Regions from separate parts of the Desulfosporosinus sp. BICA1-9 genome, predicted to be linked through region 2. Evidence: riboswitches for the same ligand, from Rfam matches in the RefSeq annotation. Region 2 holds a riboswitch; the other holds the start of a gene.
The links. A riboswitch is a leader RNA that binds a small molecule or an ion and turns the genes downstream of it on or off. The one in region 2 is predicted to bind lysine.
Positions count from the first base shown of each region.

Region 1: it holds a riboswitch for lysine, as region 2 does, so the genes downstream of both, lysA (diaminopimelate decarboxylase) here and dapA (4-hydroxy-tetrahydrodipicolinate synthase) in region 2, are expected to answer to the same signal.

Region 1 covers NZ_JUEE01000206.1:8,287-12,494, forward strand. Annotated here, with positions in the region: gene JL57_RS25455 (LCP family protein) at 1-538, opposite strand, end outside; gene JL57_RS25460 (hypothetical protein) at 829-1,203, shown strand; gene lysA (diaminopimelate decarboxylase) at 1,272-2,606, opposite strand; lysine riboswitch at 2,717-2,905, opposite strand; gene JL57_RS25470 (acyl-CoA dehydratase activase) at 3,042-4,067, opposite strand; gene JL57_RS25475 (acyl-CoA dehydratase activase-related protein) at 4,054-4,208, opposite strand, start outside.
Region 2 covers NZ_JUEE01000199.1:14,057-18,264, reverse strand. Annotated here, with positions in the region: gene tnpA (IS200/IS605 family transposase) at 1-87, opposite strand, end outside; gene sfsA (DNA/RNA nuclease SfsA) at 688-1,374, opposite strand; lysine riboswitch at 1,764-1,938, shown strand; gene dapA (4-hydroxy-tetrahydrodipicolinate synthase) at 2,205-3,080, shown strand; gene JL57_RS35460 (hypothetical protein) at 3,557-3,925, shown strand; gene JL57_RS35455 (hypothetical protein) at 3,953-4,208, shown strand, end outside.

The DNA.
Region 1 (4,208 bases), on a different contig from region 2:
CTTCAAGCAAGGCCTCTGTTGTTTTAAGTCCTTTCCCTAACCGCGCAGCGGCGTTAATTTTCTCCTTTCCATAGCCTGGTATCATAACTTGGGTGTCGCGAGGTATGGACAGGAGGGTAACTTTACCGTTCAGTGTATTGATACTTGCCATTAGAAGCGTATCGGTGTTGCTCAGGGATTTTTTACCAGTTCTTTGATCGACTCCGACTAAAAGTACGGTAAAATGTTGTTTAGCAAAGGAAGATATGGAGCCAGCAGGCTCTTCAATCGGATCTTCGATCGGCTCTTCAGTAGGCTCTTCAACTACTATAGCGTTATTTTCAACACTTGTTTGTTGCGGGGTTTCTCCATCCCTCCGTTCAAAATCGTCTTTAGCAGTTACATGACTAAGTGGTTTGTTTTCTTTTCCTAGAACCTGGCCTACTAAACCAACAACCATAACCAAACTGACTCCTATAAAAAATCCAATTAAGAGGCTATTTTTATAGGATTTTAAGATCCGGAAAATCTTCTGCACATACCTCTTATTCTCGTACATCCGAATCCACTCCATTCCAAAGCTTTTCCTTTAGCATCAAACATTCTGCCTTGAAATATTCCGGCTAACCATAAAAAATATAAAAAAATGTCTCTCTTCTAAATTAGGAGACTGGGAGTAAATTGTTTTTGGAAAATGAAATTCCGATCTAGAAATGTTATTTTTCCATCACAGTTGTCATTATGTTAAAATTTTACATATACTGGTGTAAACCTTACTTCTTGCTTATTTAGGCTAACTAAGTGAGTCATAAACTTGCTTTGATAGATGATAAAAGGGGGGGACTATCATTGAACCATGGCTATTCCCGCGGAAATTTCCGTGCCTATACTCCTGTATTGAGAAATCCTGGCCTCTTCCACCAAAACACCGTGCTTTCCTCCCCAACAAATTATGCTGCTAACTATGTCCCGCCACTAGAAAGCAATTATTATTACTATCCTTCGCCCTATTCACCGCAAGCTCAATACATCGTTCCATCTCCTATGAATTATTCACCACAGTTGACCTTCTCCTCTTATTCAATGCCAGCCTATTCTTATGCACCGACGGTCTCTTCTAAAGGGTTAGCCCTTATTCTAATTGCAACCCTTATTTTAGTGGCTCTGGATCTAATCATAGTACGTCCCCAAAAATTAAGGTCCGAGGTTCGAAGCCATATCTGATTTATTGTCAAAAAGAGGACCCGTAGCGTGAATTGAACACGTACGGGTCCTCTTTCCTCTTTATACAACTATCGACTTGCCATCTGCAGATACTTCAAACGCTCTGGCAAACGATCATTTCGAAGTAAGTCTGAATAGGTTTCACGTTTGACAATCACATCTGCTTGACCGTTCTTTACCAGAACTACCTCAGGCCTTGTAAGGCGATTGTAATTCGAGGACATGGAATAGTTATAGGCACCCGTCGACGAAACAGCCAGTAGATCACTAGGCTGGACTTTTGGCAAATCAAGATCCCAAATCAGCATGTCTCCGGACTCGCAACACTTTCCAGTAATAGAAACAAGTTCAGCCGCCTCTTCATTGGCGCGATTGGCAAGAACCGCTTCGTAGCGAGCTTGATAAAGAGAAGGTCTGGGGTTGTCGGCCATACCTCCATCGACGGCAACATATTTCCGAATTCCAGGAATCTCTTTGCTGGATCCGATGGTGTAAATTGTTGTTCCAGCCGTTCCCACAATTGAACGACCTGGTTCAACAATAATTTTAGGACGAGGAAAACTCTGATTTAAACAAGCTTCCTCTAGAGCATCCTGAACTGTTTTTGCATAATCTGCAATTTGAGCAGGATCATCTCCTGAGGCATAATAGATTCCAAAGCCTCCGCCAAGATTTAACTCTTGGAGAAGACAACCAGTACGCATGTGCATAGCTGCCATATACTCAATCATGACCTGAACTTCATGCCGGAAAGATTCTAATTCGAAAATCTGCGATCCAATATGGGCATGAAGCCCTTTCAGCACCAAGTTAGAAGAGGATAAAGCTAAATCTAAGGCTCGATTAGCTGTACCGTCGGATAAGGTGAAACCAAATTTTGAATCGATCTGACCCGTCTGAATGTATTCATGGGTATGGGCTTCGATCCCCGGTGTCACACGAAGAAGGATGTTGACTTGTTGGTTTAGTTCTGCAGCTAAATCATTGAGCACGCTCATCTCATAAAAGTTATCCACTACAATTCGTCCCACACCAGCTTTAATGGCCATGGTCAATTCTTCTCGAGATTTATTATTTCCGTGAAAATAAATGCGTCCAGCTGTAAAGTTGGCTTGCAGGGCTGTATAGAGTTCTCCTCCTGAGACAACATCCAACCCCAATCCTTCTTCCTCAATTATTCGACACATAGCCAAGGTGGAAAATGCTTTAGACGCATAAATGACCTCTGTATTATCTAAACCTTCAACAAACGAACTATAATACTGGCGACAAATATCCCGGATATGGGCTTCATCCATGACATATAAAGGGGTTCCAAATTGTTTGGCTAATTCTACTGTATCACAACCGCCAATTTCAAGATGCCCCTGTTCATTAATTAATTGTGTGCCGTGCAGCCTCATTTTCTCTTCCTCCCGTTTCTCAAATAAATTATTACATCAATTAAAAATGGCAACAGAAGGAGGTCCTCTGTTGCCATACAAGATGCACGGAACAATGACCCTCTTCTCCTGTTGTGAGTAGTTCTCCACACGATGATAAGATCAAAAGCATCGTGTGACAGTCCTGCAGTTCTTTACTACAGACCCAGCACCAAAAAGCACGCCTTTTTGGGCTTCGGCGAATTTCCCTTTCCCATGAATTCATCGGTGTTCGCAACCTTCTTCATGGTACTCTTGTCATCCGCGCCTCTACCACACCCCCAAAGAGATGAGGTATTATGAATTTCCATCCATTAATTTTAACAGGAATTCCGACAAACATCAATATCTTCTTTAACTTCTTTATAAACTTTAAGAGCTTTGGGTAAGGCACTCCAATTATCTCTAAGCAATTTTTTATGCTCCTCGTTGTTCCCTTTGCTGATTAATTAAACCAATGTCACTGCTAGCTTCGACAGTAAGAGACCACTTACCACATCGATCTCCCCACCTTGCTAAGCTCACTCCCTCTTGCATAATTTCAACTACCTCACAACGGTTTGCGCACCCAGAACACTCAAAACTCTTAGCTTGAAATTGTGTATCAGCAAGCTGTAACCCGCGAAAGCCAGTTTGACTTTCTGGTCGACTTAGAGCTTTTTCTTGCGCTAAGAAGGCAGCACCTAAGGCGCCCATGACCCCAAAATGTTCTGGTACAATAATTGATTGCCCTAATTCTTCTTCAAAGGCTTTACGTATTCCGGGGTTGGCGGCCACCCCTCCTTGAAAGAAGATCGGTCCTTTAATGTCTTTATTTTTACCTACGTTATTCAGGTAGTTCCTGACCATCGCCATACAGAGTCCCGCTAAAATATCTGGCAGCGAGTGCCCTAACTGTTGTTTATGAATCATATCAGATTCCGCAAAGACAGAGCAGCGCCCAGCAATCTGAACTGGGTTTTTTGATTGGAGGGCTAGTGGTCCAAACTCTTCAATGGGAATACCCAGCCTGGCCGCTTGCTGGTCGAGAAACGAGCCTGTTCCAGCTGCACACACGGTATTCATGGCGAAATCAGAAACCACTCCATCTCGCAGGATAATGATTTTCGAATCCTGACCGCCGATTTCAAGGATGGTTTGCACTTCAGGATTAACCCTTGAAGCTGCTACAGCATGAGCAGTAATTTCATTCTTTACGACGTCAGCACCCAGTAACGTTGCCGCTAGCTGACGCGCACTTCCTGTAGCTCCCACTCCGATGATTTCTGTAGAATTCTGGATTCGAGATCTCAAGAGTTTGATTCCCTCTTGGATCGTTTGCATAGGGCGTCCTTGTGTTCTTAGATAAAGTGCCTCTTGCAAAGTATTGTCTGGGCGCAGCAAGACCATGTTAGTACTTACTGACCCAACGTCAACACCTAGAAAGAATTTATCTTCCCCCAACGCCTAACACTTCCTCTCTTGTTTGTTGAGTTCCTTGCAGCAAGCGCGGTCTTTCCAGAAGGTCAACAAATGCCTCCAAACGGGTTTGTATTCCCGCCTGACCGGTATGTTCATCAACAATTAGCGTCATGATAGGTATCT
Region 2 (4,208 bases):
AACTTTCCTGCGGTATTTTGGACACCAAACCACATGGTACTTGCATGAGTAAACAATGTTGTTGTTAGATTTGTATTTTACTTCCATACTTAATATTATACTAAACGTATGTATATAATACAACAAAATGTTAGAATTGCCTTATATCCCCATAGTTGAAACTAGGGGCTTTACGGCAACAAGTGGTAAATTTCATATAGCCTCATGAATCACTTCCACCCGCTCAGCGGGTGGTTTGCTCTAGCCCTATAAGGGCTGGGTACAGGCTGAGCCTAAAGGCTTACTGAAAGTTCCGCCAACCGCACTCCGCCCCGAACTACCCCTAAAGGGGTTGTGGGGCTATTTTTTCTTGTTCTTTTCTACTGGCTCACCCGTAAACGCTACTCATAGCTAAAGCTTTTTGGAACCACCTGCATAGCAGGTGGTTTTCGTTTAGACAATAAAAGTGGCCGAGGATTTAATCCTCAGCCACTTTTATCTCGTGTGGAAGTTGAATTATCCGTTGTGCACCGTATCCTTGATCAACACGGGGGGAGGATATCCGCAACAAATCGAAGTAAGCGTGGGGTACGGGTGGAGATATTCTTGCCTTTAAGTTGAAATAGGATGCAGTTGGGACGAGGGAATAAGGACCAATATTCAATTGCTCGGTTGTAGTATGAATTTTAATAAATAATGTTTCGTTTATCAATAACGAACTTCTACCGGAGTTCCTATGGTTATCTCGTCTTCATAGACTATAGAATCATAGGCCAGGACCGTCACTCCTTTTTCAATTGCAAGCTTCAGCGCCTTAGCAAAGTCCGGATCCCTTAACTCATAAGGTGTAAAATATTTTATGCCCTTCATCTGGATGAGAAAGAAAATGAAACCTGCATACCCTTCTTCAACAGCTTTGATCATTTCATAAATATGCTTACAGCCCCTCTGAGTAGGAGCATCTGGGAACATGGCAATACCTTCGGTTTCAAGTGTTACTCCTTTTACTTCTATAAACCCTTTCTGATCTTTAGTTTCAAAGTACAAATCAAATCTTGAATTACCGTATACAATCTCTTTGGACAGCTTTGTAACATAAGGAATTTCCTTGATTTTCCCCTCCTTTATACCATGATATACAACCATATTGGGGATTTGTGAATCGATATTGATCAGGACATCTCCTTTATATGCGGCTATAATTGAGTACTTTGTCTTCCGCATCGAGGTTTTTGCTTCTTCCAAAATCACCGTAGTTCCTTCCTGTAGTATTTCTCTGCACCGTCCCGTATTTTTAACATGAACAATTTCTTCCTTATTGTCAACTATCACATGAGCAATAAATCTATTTGGCCGTCTTATAAATTTAGCAACTTTAACGGATGTATACTTCAATCTTGGACCCCCTTTATCTAATAAATCATGGCCTTCCTGATAGTCTTAATTTTTCTAGAATGAGAATACAAAGAAGGTACTTCTGGTTCTACTTCATTCCAGACCCATCCCTTTGTGATCTAAGGGTTTATAACTGTATTAGCATTTTTCTTGACTTACGACAGATCATCAGGAGTAATTTGAGAAATATCCCTTTAAGCAAGGGGTAGATTACCTTTATAATATTGTATCAGGTTCCACAAGTACAAGAAGCTGGTCTTTAGTTTAGGAGTTAGTGTATCGCTGATCCTACTGAATAGGATAATGATCTATTGGAAGTATACACCAAATTAAATAAATAAACGATTGCACATCATGCTGATTTTCGCTATAATCAAACTAGTTGAATAACAGAAGATAGAGGTGGGTCAAACAAGAGTAGCTAAGATGAGGTTGGAGAGAAACCTTTGATCCTTAGCGAAAGGGGATGGCTCCGAAGGGTGGATTTCTCTTAAATCCATGCCTGGTTCCCGGATTAAGAGTCCTTGAATTGTCACCGTTTTTCGGTGAAGAGCTATCGTTTTGTGTGCATTATTTAATTATTAATTTTTTTAATTATTTAATTTTGTTTAAAACAAGGCGTTAGTTTAATCTACGCCTTGTTTTTTATGTTTTGTAACAAAAATTAACACATAGTATGGAGGTTATCATGGCAAACGTATCGTAGTTGGTGGGGGTTGTCCTTAAATAGAACTAATCTGGCTGGATACTGATAAAACCTAAGCTGATAAGTTAGACGCTCTAATAAAGCAAAATTATATTAAGAGTAATAAGAAGTAAGGAGTGGGAATATGTCATTTGGAAGAATTCTAACTGCTATGGTCACACCCATGAATGAGTGTTTAGAGGTTGATTATGAAGAAGCAAAGCATTTAGCTTTACACTTGGTTGAACATGGGAATGATGGTATTGTCGTCGCAGGGACAACTGGGGAGTCTCCGACAATTTCAACTGAAGAAAAAATCGAATTATTCAAGGTGGTTAAAGAGACCGTTGGATCACGGGCTGTCGTAATTGCCGGAATAGGCTCAAATACGACTGAGGCAAGTGTAACGTTAGCCAAAAAAGCTGCAGCAGTCGGAGTAGACGGGCTGATGGCGGTCGTACCCTATTATAACAAACCGTCACAAGAGGGTTTATATCAGCATTTCCGTAAAATAGCCGCTGCGACCCCGCTACCACTAATGCTTTACAATATCCCGAGTAGATCTTCCGTCAATATGCTCCCGGAAACTGTGCTCAGACTCAGCGAAATTCCCAACATAACAGCACTTAAGGAAGCGTGCGGAATGATGGATCAGGTCAGCGAACTTAAACGCATTCTGCCTGAGAACTTTGCCATGTATAGCGGCGATGACTCTCAAACTTTGCCGATGCTGGCTTTGGGCTGCACTGGTATCATCAGCGTTGCAGGACACGTCATTGGTGACGAAATGAGAAGCATGCTCGACGCGTGGTTTGCGGGGGATACTCAAACGGCTTTGAAATGGCATTTGAAGCTTCTTCCCATGTTCAAGGGAATTTTCGTTACCACAAACCCTGTACCGATCAAATACCTGTTAAAGTATCACGGGATTAAGGCTGGCGGAGTTAGACTACCTTTGGTCGATGCTATCGAAAAAGAAAAAGCTTTTCTAGATGATTTATACCGCCAAATTAAAGGTTAATAGCCTTTATCCATCAACTGATGCCAGTCAATACACTTCCTTGTTAAGTCTATCCCAGCCCCTAAATAAACACTCACCTTTTTGAGTAAAAAGGTGAGTGTTTATCTGTAATGCGACGATCGTCTGTCTTGACACACGAAATCGAAAAAAACACTATCAATAGCTTCCGTCATTAGCTATTTTCAACATGAAAGGAGAATCACCATGTTTTCATAACTGCTCTAATAGGCCTTGATATATCCTCCGTTACCGAAAAGTAAATCTTACAGCATCTTTATGAGAAAATATTTAGCCTTCTAAAGGAATTGGTTAAATTTTGTAGAAAGCTATAAAAGTTCAAATTTGCACAATTTTAAAATGGAGGGCAATCTTATTGTCTTTAACTATGGAATTTGTTTTTAAATTCCAATTATCTGTTTTAGTGTATTTGTTTTTGCAATTTAATTTTTGGTGAGTAAAAACAAGGAGAGAGGTTAATGTTGGAATTTTATAAACGCTACGGATTCTATACCGATCCAGGTTCGAAGGAAAAAATGTATGCAGGAATTTCTGATTCTCTCGAGGAGCTTTGCCAATTCATTAAATCCCAGTTAATTCATCCTATTGCTGATTTGCCGCTTTATCGTCAGCAAATGCCGCCGGAAAGAAAAAATGAAGATGAGAAGTATCCCACTGTAGAATCGATTTTGAACGGCTTGCTCAGCTATAATTCGGCAGGCCTGGTTTATAACCGCAAACCGGAAGAACGGTTAATTTTGTCATGCAGGTATCATTCGATCCTGCTTGCCTCTATTTTGAAGAACCGGGGTATCCCGGTCCGGGTTCGTTATGGTTTCACCAAATAACTTTACCCGGAGCATCATATCTATCATGTGATCTGCGAAGTTTGGCATGAACCTGAACAGCGCTGGCTGCTTGTTGATCCGGATAGGAAAATGGTGGACTTCTCTCCGGAACAGTTTGAGTTTTCTGGAGATGTATGGCTCCGGTATAAGGACGATAAATTAAATCCTTCTAGTTATGGTGTTCCGGAATGGTGGGGAGCACATCCCATTCTCAGTGTACTCTGCCATGATTTAGCTTCCGTATTAGGCAATGAGCATGTTTATTGGGAACAACCACCGGTTA